Regions from separate parts of the Sphingomonas sp. NCPPB 2930 genome, predicted to be linked through region 1. Evidence: riboswitches for the same ligand, from Rfam matches in the RefSeq annotation. Region 1 holds a riboswitch; the other holds the start of a gene.

Region 1 (7,752 bases):
GAACTGCGAAGCGCGATTGCCGTCATGGGCTGGGCCGAGCATCCCCCCGGCGATCCCCGGATTGTCGAGGACCATGTCGCGCTGCTGGCCCGGCTGTATGACATCGGCCGGCGCGATCTGCCGCTCGGGCGGTTGGTCGAGGGGCATGTCGATGCGGTGCAGATCGTGCGCCGATACGGATCGGCGGCGCAGGTGGAACGGCTGAGCGGGATGCTGGCGCATGGGGCGACATTGGGCGTCTGGAACGCCGGACTGGCGGGCGAGCCCCTGCGGCTGGACGGCGAGCGGTTGACCGGGGGCAAGAGCCATGCCTCGGGCGCCGGGGTGCTGAGCCACGCGCTGGTCACGGCGGACACGATCGAGGGGGTGCAACTGCTGCTGCTCGATCTGGCGAGGGTCGCGCCGGTGATCGATCGCGACTGGTGGCGGGTGACGGGCATGCAGCGGTCCGAAACGCATCTGGTCCGCTGGCGGGACGGCGTCATCGCGCAGGACGACCGGATCGGCGCGCCGAACCTCTATGCGCGCGAGCCTTTTTTCAGCGGCGGGGCGCTGCGGTTCGTGGCGGTCCATGCCGGGGGCGTGGCCGGGCTGTGCGACCTGACCCGCCGCCATCTGGTCGAGGCGGGACGCGCCGACGACCCGTTCCAGTCGGCGCGGCTCGCGCGGTTGTTCGCGCTGGCGGAACTGGCGGCGGCCATCGTGCGGCGCACGGCGCGATGCTGGTTCGGGGAGGAGGTCGAAGAGGCGCGGCTGGCGCGGGTCGCGGCTGCGCGCATGGCGGTGGCCGACGCGGCCGAGCAGGCGATCGTGATCGCTCGGGAGGCGGTGGGGCTGGCGGGGCAGTTCCTCACCCATCCGCTCTCCGCGATGCTGGCCGATCTGGCGGTCTATCTGCGCCAGCCCATGCCCGACGCGCAACGCCTCCGGGTCGGGCAGGCGGTGGCGCAGGGCTTGCTGGAGCTGTCGCTATGAGGCTGGACCTCAACGGCGTCCGCCGGGCGGTCATCGTCGCGCCGCATCCCGATGACGAGATCATCGGGGCGGCGGGGCTGATCCAGGCGCTGCGGAGGCGGGGGAGCGGGGTTTGGGTCATCGTGGTCAGCGACGGCGCCGCCTCGCATCCTGGCAGCCGGACATGGCCCGCCGCGCGTCTGATCGCCGCGCGCGAGCGGGAAAGCCGCCATGCGCTGCGCCGTCTGGGCGTCCGGAGCGACCGGGTGACGTTCCTCGGGCTACCCGATGGCGGGCTGATGGCGGAGGGCGATCCTTGTCGCGAGCGGCTGCACCGGGCGCTCCGGAAGCATCGGGGCTTGGACCTGCTGGTCGGGCCCGCCGCCACGGATGCCCATCCCGATCACCGGGCGGTCGCGACCGCGCTTGGCCATTTTCGCTTCGGCAGGCGGCGTCTGACCTATCAGGTCTGGCCGCCGCAAAGGCGGATGGCGGCGCGGAGCCGGACCGTCTCGATCCCCGGCGGCGCGGCGGCGAAGCGCGCGCTGATCCGGGTGCATCGGACCCAGCTAGGCGCGATCACCGACGATCCTCGGGGCTTTTCGATCGCACGCCATGAACTCACGGCCTTTTCCCACCCGGTCGAGCGTTTCCTTCCGGTGAGGCGATGAAGGCGATCGACCTCAATGGCTTCGCCGAGAAGTTCGCGGCGGACGACGATCCCTGGCGGACCTTCTCCAACCGGGACGAGGCGGTGAAGCGCCGGGCGATCCTGCATGCGCTGGGCCAGGGGCCATCGGGCAGGGTCCTGGAACTGGGCAGCGGCAATGGATCGAACAGCCGCGCCATCGCGCGCCGCGCGCTTCGGCTCGACGCGACCGAGGGGACGGTCGAGGGCACCCGCCTGACGGCGCTGGCGATCGCTGCCTCGCCGCGAGCACGGGCGATATCGCTGGTCTTGCCCGCGCGGTTTCCGCGACGGGACTATGATGCGATCGTCATCGCCGAGCTACTCTATTATCTTTCGCCCATCGCGATGCGGCATGTCGCGCGTGGCGTCGCGGCGGCCTTGCGCCCCGGCGGGCGGCTGGTCCTGGCGCATCATCGCATCGACTATTACGACTTCGCGCAGCACGCCGCCGATATCCAGGAACGCTTCCTGCTGATGACCGGCATGACCTGGCAGGTCGAGACCATGCGCCGCCGGGCGCGCTGGCATGTCCTCGTCGCGCGGCGGGGCGACGCAGGGCACCGGACGGGTCTTTCCTTCCGCCATCGATAATCATTTGCTTACGGGCCGTAAGCGCCTAGACGACGCCATCCCCGGGGAACCGCTGATGCGCGGTCGAGAGATGGGCAGCAGCCCATGACCCGCCGAACCTGATCCGGCTGATACCGGCGTAGGGAGGGTGGCGGTTCCTTCGTCGTCCTTCCGTGTGAAGTGGACGAGAGACGATGGCTGTTCAGATTTCGCGCGATCGCAAGACGATCCGATATGGTGCCCTGCTGCTGTCCGCCGCGTGGCTGGCGCTGCCCGGCGCGGCCTCGGCGCAGCGGGCGGCCGACGCGCCTGCCGATATTCGCGTGATCGGCCACCGCGATCCCGAGGGGCTGCTGCCCGACCAGACCGAACCCAAGGCGGTCAGCGAGATCTCCTCGGACTTCATCGTCAAGCAGGCCCCGACGCTGAACGCCTTCCAGCTGGTGAGCCTGCTGCCCGGCGCCAATGTCGCATCCAGCGATCCCTATGGCCTGTCGACCAGTTCGAGCCTGACGCTGCGCGGTCTGGGGCAGGATGAGATCGGCGTGCTGATGGAGGGCGCGCCGCAGAACGACATCGGCTATTATTACGCCTATCCGTCGCAATTCGCCGATGCGGAGAATGTGCGTGCGATCCGGCTGGCCCAGGGGGCGGTCGATCTCGCCTCGCCGACCGTCGGCGGCGCGGGCGGTCTGTTGTCGCTGTCACTCGACGATCCCAAGGCGGCGCGCGGAATGCTCGCCGATCTGTCGCTGGGGTCGTACAACATGCACCGGGCCTTTGTCCGGGTCGATACGGGGACGATCGGAAATACCGGGCTGAAGGCGTTCCTGTCCTATTCCAACACCCGCGCGGACAATTGGCGGGGCGCGGGCTATGACCTGCGCCAGCATGTCGATGCCAAGCTGCTGGGCGAATGGGGAAACGGGAACCGTGCCAGCCTCGCCCTATCGTACAATGACGCCAATTCCTCCAGCTATGCCAGCCCCACCCTGGCCGATTGGCGCGCGCGGGGACGCGGTTTCAACTATGACGCGCAATATACGCCGGGGAATACCAATTATTGGGAACTGTACCGCGCGCCCTTCCGCAACCTCTATGCCTCGGCCCCCGTGCATCTGGTCCTGGGCGACCGGCTGACGCTGGACGCCACGACCTATCTCCAGTTCGGCTATGGCAATTCGCCCTATGGCACCCAGCTTGCGACCACCGGCAATTACCTGGGGAGCGAACAACTGGCGCAGCCGATCGCGCTGCCCGGCGCGGTGAATGGGGTCGCGACGGTGCTGGGCAATTATACGGGCGATCAGATGCGGACCGGCCAGGTCGCCAGCCTGACGCTGCGCGCGGGCATCCACCGGCTGACCGCGGGCCTGTGGTTCGACTATGGCACCGACCGCGTCACCCAGACCTATACCGCCGTCGGCACCGACGGACGCCCGACCGACCGCTGGGGCTATCGCAGCAAGGCGATCCGCACCGCCGATGGGCGCCTGCTCGCCTATGAGAACCAGCGCACCGTGACCGTAACGAAGAGCGTCTTCGTGGCCGACAGCATCGCGCTGAGCCCCAGGCTGACGGTCGATATCGGCTTCAAGGGCGTCAACCTGCTCCGCAACGGCCGCAATTACCTGCCCGGACCGCAGACGCGCGTGCGCAGCGACAGCTTCGCCGCCCTGCCGCGCGCCGCCGTCCATTATGATCTCGACGATCGCCAGCAGGCCTTTGCCAACGTCACGACCAATTTCCGGACGCCCAACGAATTCACGCTGTACGACAGCTATGACGGCGGCGTGGTCTCGACGCGCGGCACGGACGCGTTGAAGAACGAATATTCGGTGTCGCAGGAGCTCGGCTATCGCTATATCGGGCCCAGCCTTTCCGCCTCGGTGACCGGCTTCCACTACAAGTTCCGCAACCGCCAGCTGGCGACCGTGGTCGACAATGGTGGGGCGCTGGTCAATTCGACGCTGAACGCGGGCGGACAGACCTCCTATGGCGTCGATGCCGAGATCGATTACCGGCCCGCGAGGGGCGTCAGCGTCTATGTTTCGGGCGAATATCTGCGCGCGCGGATCGATGACGATCTGCCGGTCGGCGGAGACTATCTGCCGACGCGGGGCAAGCGGGCGGTATCCAGCCCGACGCTCCAGTTCGGCGCCGGTGGCACCTATGACGATGGGCATCTGTTCGGCAGCATCGCGGGCAAATATGTCGGTCGCCAATATGCGACGTTCATGAACGACGAGAGCATCCGGGGATATGCCACGCTCGACCTGGCGATCGGCGTCCATCTGGCCGATTGGCTTGACGGCAAGCGGACCGACCTGCGGGTCAATGCGATCAACGTCACCGATCCGCATGTGCTGGCGGGGGTTCAGTCCGTCACGACCAACGCGCGCGATGTCGTCGGGCGCGGCGGCACGATCATCAAGGGCAATGCGCCGTCCTATTATATCGGCGGCGGATCGGCGGTCGTCGCGACGATTTCGCGCGGGTTCTGATCGTGACCATAGCGGACGAGGCGGGCGCCGGTCACCGCGTCCATGGCATGGGGCTGGCGATGGAGGCACCCACCTGGCCCGCGATCACGCCCGAGGAAGCGGCGGCCGTGCTGGCGCATTATCCGCAGGCCGCCCGGATCGAGGCGCTTCGCTGGCACTCGCCGCGTCCCTTTTCCGCCGCGACGCTGATCGACACGACGGAGGGCATGCTGCTCGTCAAGCGGCATGATCGCCGGGTGCGGACGGCCGCCGGACTGGTGGAGGAGCATCGCTTCATCGCGCATCTCGCTGCTGCGGGCGCGCCGGTGCCTGAGATATGGCGCACGGGGCAGGGGGAAAGCGCGGTCGCGCTGGGCGAGGCGACCTATGAGGTCCATCGCCAGGCGCCGGGCGAGGATCTGTATCGCGACCGGCTGTCCTGGACGCCGTTCCGGTCGCTCGCGCACGCCCATGCCGCCGGGGTTTCGCTGGCGCGGCTGCACCGCGCGTCGCTCGGCTATGATGCGCCGCCGCGTGCTGTCCAGCCCCTGGTCGCCAGCTTCGGCATCCTGTCGGCGACCGATCCGATGGCGGCGGCCGAAGCCTATGTCGCCGCGCGTCCGGCCCTGGCCGCGTTTCTCGCTGGGCATGCCTGGCGCCGCCGCCTGTCGTCGCTGTTCGCCGCGTGGGGCGAGGGGCTGGCCCGGCATATCGCAGGCCAGCCGCCCCTGTGGACCCATAATGACTGGCATCCCTCCAACCTGTTATGGGCGGCGGACGATACGGTCCGGACCGTGTTCGACTTTGGGCTGGCCGATCGCAGCTGTGCCGCGCACGATCTGGCGATCGCGATCGAACGCACCGCCTTTGCGTGGCTGGAACTGGGGGAGGGGCACGATGACGCGATCGCCGACCCCGCATCGGCACTGGCGCTGATCGCGGGCTATGAGGCGATGTCCCCCATCGACCCCGCCATGATGGAAAGCATCATCGCAATGTTGCCGCTGGTCCATGTCGAGTTCGCCCTGTCGGAGATCGATTATTTCGCCGGGGTCGTGGGCGACCAAGACGCCGCCATGCTGGCCTGGGAGGGGTATCTGCTGGGTCATGCCGACTGGTTCGGATCGGCGGCGGGGCGCAATTTCCTTGCAGAGCTTCGGGCGGGGCGGAAATTGTGATGTCGACGCTCGAGATGGCGGCGGTGGTCATCAGTTTCCTGGCGATCTGGCTGACCGCGCGGCGAAGCCTGTTCTGCTGGCCGCTCAACCTCCTTGCCTGCGTGCTGTATTTCAAGCTGTTCCTCGACGTGCGGCTCTATGCCGACATGGCGTTGCAGGCGGTGTTCGGGGTGGGCATCCTTTATGGCTGGATCGTCTGGAGCCGCGAGCGCCGCGATACCGGCGCGGTCGTGGTGATGCCTCTGTCGCGCCCCAAGGCGCTGGCTGGGCTGGCACTGGGCGCGTTCGGCGCAGTGGCGATCGGCTGGTTCACCAGCCGGCATACCGATGCGGCGCTGCCCTGGATGGACGCGACGCTCAGCGCGTTCAGCCTGGTCGCCCAATATTGGACGGCGCGGCGTCACCGGGAGAATTGGCTGCTCTGGATCGTGGTCGATGTCGCCTATGTGGGCATGTTTCTCTACAAGGGATTACTGCCCACCGCTGGCCTTTATGCCGTGATGATCGGGCTGGCGGTGATCGGCTACCGGGATTGGCGGCGGCCCTCGGCGGCCTCGGAAGGGGAGCGTCCCACCCTGCCGCCGACCGCCTGATGAAGAAAAAAAGCGCAGCAGTCAGATTTCGATTGAGCGGGGCCGATATTTGAGCGTTAGGTTCTCCTATGCGGCATGGAAGTGGATGTGGTCGATGGTTCAACGCTGGCGGTACCATGCGGGGGACGCCTATGCTCCCTTCCACGCTCCGGTCGCGCCCGCGATCCGACACCAGCCGCCCCGCCGTTAACACCGACGAACCGACCGCCGCATGACGGGCCCCAAGGTCGCGCCGCCCTGGAGCGAGGAAGCCCGTGTCGCGGCGCTGCACCGCTATGCGATATTGGATACGGCGCGCGAGGTGGAGTTTGACGATATCGTCCGGCTCGCCGCCGATATCTTCGATGCGCCGATCGCGGTCGTCAATCTGATCGCGGCGGATCGCCAGTGGTTCAAGGCGGAGGTCGGCATTGGCGCCGACGAACTCCCGCTCGAAGTGTCGCTCTGCGCCCATGCGATCCTGCAACCGGGCATCTTCGTCGTGCCGGATACCATGACGGACGAACGGTTCGCCTGCAACCCGCTGGTGGTGGGAAGGCCGGGCCTGCGTTTCTATGCCGGGGCCCTGCTGGAAACCCCGGACGGGCTGCCGATCGGCACGGTGTGCGTGCTCGATACCAAACCCAGGCCAGAGGGCATCACCGAGCGTCAGCGCCTTACGCTTGAGGTGCTCGCGCGGCAGGTCATGACCCAGCTGGAGCTGCGCCGCGAGATCACGCTTCGCGACGAGCGGGCGGAGCGGCTGGAGGCCGAGATCCTCAGGCGGCGCGCGGCCGACCATGCGCACCGCGAGAGCGAGCGGCGGCTGAACGCGGTGCTCGACAATACGCGCATGGCGGTGTTCCTGATGGATGACCATCAGCAGTGCGTCTATGCCAATGCGGCGGCCGAGGGCCTGACCGGCTATGCGCTCGCCGAGATGCAGGGGCGGCCGCTCCACGACGTCGTCCATCACACCCATCCCGACGGATCGCATTATCCGCTGGAGGAGTGTCCGATCGACCGGGCCTTTCCGGAACGCGCGCAGATGAGCGGCGAGGAAGTGTTCGTCCGCCCGGACGGCAGCTTCTATCCGGTGGCCTTCACCGCCAGCCCGCTGCTCGACGATGACGGCCAGCCCATCGGCACGGTGATCGAGGCACGCGACATCACCGCCGAGCGCGCAAGGGATGCCACGCTGCGCGAGTCGGAGGAGCGGTTCCGCAACATGGCGGATCATGCCCCGGTGATGATGTGGGTGACCGACCTGGAAGGACGCTGCACCTATCTGAACCGTGCATGGT
Region 2 (7,752 bases), on a different contig from region 1:
TGTCCCCCGAGGCGCGCGCCGCGCGGATGGCGATGCCGCATGGCTGGCGTCTCGACATGGCGCGCGCCGCCGGACGCACGGGGCCGCTGAGCTGGCAGGACGACCGCGCGGGCATCGTCGCCGCCGATCCGCTGGCGCATGGCGACGTGATCCTGGCGCGCAAGGATGCGCCCGCCAGCTATCATCTGGCGGTGACGGTCGACGATGCCGCGCAGGGCGTCACCCATGTGGTGCGCGGGGTCGACCTGTTCGACGCCACCCATGTCCACCGGCTGCTCCAGGCGCTGCTCGGCCTGCCGACGCCGCTCTATCATCATCATCCGCTGATCCTGGGCGCCGATGGCCAGCGGCTCGCCAAGCGCCACGGCGCGCCCGCGCTGGCGGCGATGCGCGAGGGCGGCGAGGATGGTCGCGCGCTGGCGGACGCGCTGCGCCGCAATATGCTTCCCGCTGGATTTCGGCTGGGGGAGGCGTAAGCTCCCCGGCATGACCACATTTCTCGTGATCCTGCTGATCGCGGCGATGCTCGCCACCCTGGTCGCGCTGGTGCGCGGCATCATCACCTTCCTGCAGGAAGCCACGGCGGAGGCGAAGGGCGAGGGGCCGACCGCGTCGCAGCTGAAATCCAACCGGATGATGCAGCAGCGCATCTTCTTCCAGGCGTTGGCGATCACCATCGTCGTGCTGCTGCTGTTCCTGGCGGGGCGGACCTGATCCGATGGTCAAGCTGACGAAGATCTACACCCGCACCGGCGATGCGGGCACGACCGGGCTGGTCGACGGGTCGCGCCGGTCCAAGGCGGATGCGCGGCTGATCGCGATCGGCGAGGTGGACGAGGCGAACAGCGCGATCGGCGTCGCGCTGCTGAGCATGGAGGGACCGCTCGCCGAGCAGCTGACGCGAATCCAGAACGACCTGTTCGACCTGGGTGCCGATCTCGCCACGCCCGACCATGTCGAGGGGGCGCTGCGCATCCTGCCCGAACAGGTCGTGCGGCTGGAGGACGAGATCGACGCGATGAACGCGGCGCTGGCACCGCTGACCAGCTTCATCCTGCCCGGCGGCACGCCGGCGGCGGCGCATCTGCATCTGGCGCGCGCGATCACGCGGCGGGCCGAGCGGGCGGGCGTCGCGCTTTCGGAGCATGAGGCGACCAATCCGTCCGCGCTCGCCTATCTCAACCGCCTGTCGGACTGGCTGTTCGTCGCGGCACGGGTGGTGAACAAAAACGGCGCATCGGACGTTCTTTGGGTTCCAGGAGGGGTGCGGGCGAGACGGTAACGGGCCGGTCGCTGTTCCCCGCAATCCGGGGAGCAGCCGAATGCCGACCCTCGTACCGTCGTCCGCGACGGCGCCGACGCCTGCCGACGAACTGGCATCCCGCTATCGCGCCGTCCGCGCGCTGACCCTGTCGCTGGCCGAGCCGTTGTCCGACGCCGACGCCACCGTCCAGTCGATGCCCGACGCCTCGCCCGCCAAGTGGCACATGGCGCACACGACCTGGTTCTTCGAGACGTTCGTGCTGCGCGACCATGTGCCGGACTATCGGCTGCACGATCCCCGCTTTCCCTTCCTGTTCAACAGCTATTACGAGGCGGAAGGCAAACGCCATGCGCGCCATCGTCGCGGGATGATCACCCGCCCGACGCTGGACGAGGTGCGGGCGTACCGCGCGCATGTCGATGCCGCGCTGCTGGCGGCGCTGCCCGATCTGCCCGACGCGGCGCGCGAGCTGGTCGCGCTGGGATGCCATCACGAGGAGCAACATCAGGAGCTGTTCGTCACCGACATCCTGCACCTCTTCTCCGAAAACCCGCTGGAGCCCGCGCTCTACCCGCCCGAGCCCAAGGCCCCCGTCGCGATGCCCGGCCCGATCGGCTGGATCGAGGGGCAGGCGGGCGTGGTCCGGATCGGCCATGACGGACAGGGCTTCGCCTTCGACTGCGAAGGGCCGCGCCATGAGGCCCTGCTCCATCCTCATGCCATCGCCGATCGCACGGTCACCAATGCCGAATGGATGCAGTTCATCGCCGATGGTGGCTATCGCGATCCCCGGCTCTGGCTGTCGGATGGCTGGGCCTGGGTGAAGGGAGAGGGGATCGCCGCGCCGCTCTATTGGGAAGAGCGCGACGGCGGCTGGACCCGTTTCGGGCTGGACGGCCGCCGCGCGGTCGATCCCGCCGCCCCGGTGACGCATGTCAGCTTCTACGAGGCGGATGCCTTTGCCAGCTGGGCGGGCGCGCGCCTGCCGACCGAAATGGAGTGGGAAGCCGCCGCCGCCGCGCATGATCCGGCGGGGGGCAACCAGATGGAGACGGGCGGCGCGTCCGAGCCGCGTCCTGCGACCCATGGCCCTGCCTTTTTCGGCGATGTCTGGGAATGGACCGGCAGCGCCTATCGTCCCTATCCCGGCTTCCGCGCCGTCGAGGGGGCGGTCGGCGAATATAATGGCAAGTTCATGAACGGGCAGTTCGTCCTGCGCGGCGGCAGCTGCGCGACGCCGCGCGGCCATGCCCGCGCATCCTATCGCAACTTCTTCTACCCCCATCAGCGCTGGCAGTTCACCGGCGTCCGTCTGGCAAAGGACCTGTAATCATGCTGAAGCCCGAGATCGAGGATGGTCAGATGTCGCTGACCGATCCCGCCTTCCGTGCCGATGTCCTCGCCGGACTGGAGCGCCGCCCCCGCGCCATCCCCGCGCGCTGGTTCTATGACCGCAAGGGGTCCGAGCTGTTCGAGGCGATCACCGACCTGCCCGAATATTATCCCACCCGCGCCGAGACCGCGATCCTGAAGACCATCTGCCCCGACCTCGTCGCGCATGTCGGCAAGGGGCGCGCGGTGGTCGAGTTCGGATCGGGCTCCTCGACCAAGACGCCGGTGCTGCTGCGCTGCGTCGAGCCGTCGGCCTATGTGCCGATCGACATTTCGGGCGACTTCCTGCGCGAATCCGCGCGCAATCTGCAACAGGCCTTTCCCGACCTGCCCATCCATCCGCTGGAGGGGGATTTCATGCACCCGCTGGCGCTGCCCGCGATGGTGGCGGAGGCGCCGAAGCTGGGCTTCTTCCCCGGCTCGACGATCGGCAACATGACGCCCGCCATGGCGACCGACCTGCTGCGCGCGATGCGCGGTTCGTTGGGCGAGGGGGCGATGCTGCTGATCGGGATGGACCGCGCCAAGTCCAGCGAGATCCTGGTCCCCGCCTATGACGATGCGCAGGGCGTGACGGCGGCGTTCAACCGCAACCTGCTCGACCGGATCAACCGCGAGCTGGACGGCACCATCCCGGTCGAGGCGTTCCGCCACCGCGCGGTGTGGAACGACGATCGCTCGCGAATCGAGATGCACCTGGCCGCGACCCGCGACGTCGCCTTCACCATCGAGGGCCGCCCCTTCGCCATGGCCGCGGGCGAGACGATCCACACCGAGAACAGCCACAAATACGGCCCCCGCGATGCCAAGATCCTGCTGCGCGCGGGCGGCTGGACCCCGGTCGCGCAATGGAGCGATCCGGACGACATGTTCGCGGTCTATCTGGCCGAGGCGCAATCGATTCGTCTTGCTCCCTGAACGTTTCGTCGTATCGAGTCGCGGTCTAACCGGACAGGTGAAAAGAGTTGCGTCTTTTCCTGCGGACGTAACGTTTCGCTTTTCGGTCGGGCGTTGGGCTTTACCCTGAAAAGTCTTCCCGCTTGACCCTCTTGCAAGTCTATCTGCTGGCAAAGAGCCGACAGATAGACTTGCGGGGGTTCCATACCGGGAGGAGCATGATGACCGAAAGCGCACACCTGCTCGACGCATTCGACGCACGGGCCCAGCGCCGCGATCAACGACGCGAGTTCTTCAAGACGGCGATGGGCGCCGCCGCCGCCGGCGTCGCGGCCTTTACCCTGACCAGCAAGGCGGGGGCCCAGTCGACGATCACCGACGCGGATATCCTGAATTTTGCGTTGAACCTCGAATATCTTGAAGCGCAATTCTATGCCTTTGCCGCCAACGGCACCGGCCTCGCCTCCAGCCAGTTGACCGGCACGGGCACGCAGGGCGCGGTCACCGGCGGCAAGAAGGTGACGTTCACCGACCCGATCGTCGAGCAATATGCCCGCGAGATCGCGGCCGACGAAGCCGCGCATGTTGCGTTCCTGCGCACCGCGCTCGGCAGTTCGGCGGTGGCGCAGCCCGCGATCAACATCTCGGGCGACGCGAACGGCGCGTTCACCGCGGCGGCGCGCGCGTCGGGCGTGATCGACTCCAACGCGACCTTCGACCCTTACGCCTCGGACGAGAATTTCCTGCTCGGCGCCTATATCTTCGAGGATGTCGGCGTGACCGCCTATAAGGGGGCCTCACCGCTGATCAGCAACAAGACCTTTCTCCAGGCGGCTGCCGGAATCCTGGCGGTCGAGGCCTATCATGCCGCGATCGTCCGCACGACGCTCTATGCCAAGGGTATTCAGACCCCGGCGCTGATTACCGCGGCGGGCAAGATCTCGGACGCGCGCGACAGCCTGGACGGGACCACCGACCTGGATCAGGGCATTGCCGCGACCACGGTCGGCGGACAGCAGGTGTCCAACATCGTGCCGCTCGATTCCAACGGGATCGCGTTCAGCCGCACGCCGCAGCAGGTGCTGAACATCGTCTATCTCAACAAGGCGTCGGCCACGCTGGGCGGGTTCTTCCCCGCCGGCGTCAACGGCACCCTGCGCGCGAGCGCGGCCAACTGATCTCCCCCTTTTTCCTCGTTCCGAGAGGATTTTTCATCATGAGCGAAGAACGCTTCATTCTCGATGTGATCGAAGAGGCTTCGGCCAAGCGCCGGTCCGATCGTCGCCGTTTCATGCGTATGGCCGCCGGGGCCGGTGCGGTGGGTGGGCTGGCCATGCTGGGCGCCTGCGGCAGCGACGATAACGACGTCATCGTCCTGCCGACGCCCACCCCGACCGCGACGGCGGGTACCGTCACCGATGCCGATGTCCTGAACTTCGCGCTTCAGCTGGAATATCTGGAAGCGCAATTCTACAGCTATGCCGCGTTCGGCGCGGGCCTGTCCTCCTCGCTTCAGGCCGGGACGGGGACGCAAGGCTCGGTCGCGACCAGCACCAGCGGACAGCCGCGCCAGGTCGCGTTCCAGGATCCGTTGGTGGCGCAATATGCCCGCGAGATCGCCTATGACGAGATCGCGCACGTCACCTTCCTGCGCAACGCCCTGGGCTCCAGCGCGGTGGCGCAGCCTGCCATCAACCTGTCGGGCGATGCCAATGGCGCCTTCACGGCGGCGGCGCGCGCGGCCGGGGTGATCGGATCGACCGGAACCTTCGACCCCTATGCCTCGGACGAGAATTTCCTGCTCGCCGCCTATATCTTCGAGGATGTCGGTGTCACCGCCTATATGGGCGGGGTCACGCTGCTCTCCAACAAGACCTTTGTCGAGGCGGCGGCGGGCATCCACGCGGCCGAGGCCTATCATGCGGGTCTGGTCCGCTCGGTCATCTATCGCAAGGGTCTGAGCAACGGAACGCTGATCACCGCGGCGAACCAGATTTCGGACGCGCGTGACAGCCTGGACGGCTCGACCGACCTCGATCAGGGCATCACCGTCACCGCCAATGGCGTTACGTCGGCGAATATCGTGCCCGCCGATTCCAACGCGATCGCCTTTGCCCGCACGCCGGGCCAGGTGCTGAACGTCGTCTATCTCAACAAGGCGGCGGTGACCGGCGGCGGCTTCTTCCCGAGCGGCCTGAACGGCAATGTACGGACCAGCGCGGCCAGCGGCTGACGCATTCTGTCCCGCAAGGGGTGATTGCCCCGGTCGGCCGCCAGCCCCTGGCCGACCGGGGCTTTTCATGTGTCGCCCGGCCGCGCGGGGCATTTCGGCGGAAAGCCCTTCTGCTTGGCGCGATTTGCGCTTATGCAGGGTCCATCCCCGGGGGAGCGCTGACCTGCGCTTGAGAGGGGGGCAGGAGCCCCCGACCCGCTGAACCTGATCCGGCTGACACCGGCGTAGGGAGGGAGCGGCCCCGTCTCTCATGGTCCGTTTCCTCCGCATGGAGTGGACTATGGCAGATATCCCCGCAAAGGCTGAAATTGGCGTCACCACTGGCCCCATTCGTGGGTCGAAGAAGATTCATGTCGGGCCCCTGGGCGTCGCGATGCGCGAAATCCATCTCGACCCGTCTTCGGGCGAGCCGCCCTTGCGTGTCTATGACACCAGCGGCCCCTATACCGATCCGAACGCCCGCATCGACATCATGGCGGGCCTGCCGCAGATCCGCCGCGACTGGATCGAGGCGCGCGGCGATGTCGAGGCCTATGACGGTCGCGAAATCCGCCCCGAGGACAATGGCCAGCTCGGCCCCGACCGGTCGGGAGGCGTGCCGCAATTCCCGCGCACCGGGCTGAACCGCCCCTTGCGCGCCAAGCCCGGCATGAACGTCAGCCAGATGCACTATGCCCGCAAAGGCATCATCACGCCCGAGATGGAATATGTCGCGACCCGCGAGAATCTGGGCCGCGAGATGCTGCGCGAATATGTCCGCGACGGCGAGAGCTTCGGCGCTGCCATCCCCGATTACGTGACCCCCGAATTCGTCCGCGACGAAGTGGCGCGCGGCCGGGCGATCATCCCCAACAACATCAACCACCCCGAATCCGAACCGATGGCGATCGGCCGCAACTTCCTGGTCAAGATCAACGCCAATATCGGCAATTCGGCGGTCGCCTCCAATGTCGCGTCCGAGGTCGACAAGCTGGTCTGGTCGATCCGCTGGGGCGCGGACACGGTCATGGACCTGTCGACGGGGCGCAACATCCACGACACGCGCGAATGGATCATCCGCAACTCGCCCGTGCCGATCGGCACCGTCCCCATCTATCAGGCGCTGGAAAAGGTCGGCGGCATCGCCGAGGAGCTGACCTGGGAAATCTTCCGCGACACGCTGATCGAACAGGCCGAGCAGGGCGTCGACTATTTCACCATCCATGCGGGCGTGCGCCTGCCCTATATCCCGCTGACCGCCAAGCGCGTCACCGGCATCGTGTCGCGCGGCGGCTCGATCATGGCGAAGTGGTGCCTGGCGCATCACAAGGAGTCGTTCCTCTACGAACGCTTCGACGAGATCACCGAGATCATGAAGGCCTATGACATCGCCTATTCGCTGGGCGACGGCCTGCGCCCCGGCGCGATCGCCGACGCCAATGACGAGGCGCAGTTCGCCGAGCTCTACACGCTGGGCGAACTGACCAAGCGCGCCTGGGAACAGGACGTGCAGGTCATGATCGAGGGCCCCGGCCATGTGCCGATGCACAAGATCAAGCAGAATATGGACAAGCAGCTGGAGGCGTGCGGCGAGGCGCCCTTCTATACCCTCGGGCCGCTGACGACCGACATCGCGCCGGGTTACGACCATATCACCAGCGGTATCGGCGCGGCGATGATCGGCTGGTACGGCACGGCGATGCTCTGCTACGTCACGCCCAAGGAGCATCTGGGCCTGCCCGACCGCGACGACGTGAAGGTCGGGGTGGTGACCTACAAGCTGGCCGCCCATGCCGCCGATCTGGCCAAGGGGCACCCGGCCGCCAAGATGCGCGACGACGCGCTGAGCCGCGCCCGCTTCGAGTTCCGCTGGCGCGATCAGTTCAACCTGTCGCTCGACCCCGACACGGCGGAATCCTACCACGACCAGACGCTCCCGGCGGAGGGCGCCAAGACCGCGCATTTCTGTTCGATGTGCGGCCCGAAA

Evidence for each region. Region 1 has a riboswitch for thiamine pyrophosphate ahead of ACFX59_RS05600 (TonB-dependent receptor). Riboswitches for the same ligand answer to the same signal wherever they lie in the genome.
Region 2: it holds a riboswitch for thiamine pyrophosphate, as region 1 does, so the genes downstream of both, thiC (phosphomethylpyrimidine synthase ThiC) here and ACFX59_RS05600 (TonB-dependent receptor) in region 1, are expected to answer to the same signal.

The regions. Positions count from the first base shown of each region.
Region 1 covers NZ_JBHZQU010000003.1:95,360-103,111, reverse strand. The annotation lists gene ACFX59_RS05615 (acyl-CoA dehydrogenase) at 1-975, shown strand, start outside; gene ACFX59_RS05610 (PIG-L deacetylase family protein) at 972-1,625, shown strand; gene ACFX59_RS05605 (methyltransferase domain-containing protein) at 1,622-2,236, shown strand; TPP riboswitch at 2,269-2,378, shown strand; gene ACFX59_RS05600 (TonB-dependent receptor) at 2,410-4,719, shown strand; gene ACFX59_RS05595 (phosphotransferase enzyme family protein) at 4,767-5,876, shown strand; gene pnuC (nicotinamide riboside transporter PnuC) at 5,876-6,469, shown strand; gene ACFX59_RS05585 (PAS domain S-box protein) at 6,681-7,752, shown strand, end outside.
Region 2 covers NZ_JBHZQU010000015.1:21,957-29,708, reverse strand. The annotation lists gene gluQRS (tRNA glutamyl-Q(34) synthetase GluQRS) at 1-476, shown strand, start outside; gene ACFX59_RS15065 (twin transmembrane helix small protein) at 487-714, shown strand; gene ACFX59_RS15060 (cob(I)yrinic acid a,c-diamide adenosyltransferase) at 719-1,282, shown strand; gene egtB (ergothioneine biosynthesis protein EgtB) at 1,323-2,594, shown strand; gene egtD (L-histidine N(alpha)-methyltransferase) at 2,597-3,574, shown strand; gene ACFX59_RS15045 (ferritin-like domain-containing protein) at 3,775-4,731, shown strand; gene ACFX59_RS15040 (ferritin-like domain-containing protein) at 4,770-5,786, shown strand; TPP riboswitch at 5,931-6,021, shown strand; gene thiC (phosphomethylpyrimidine synthase ThiC) at 6,067-7,752, shown strand, end outside.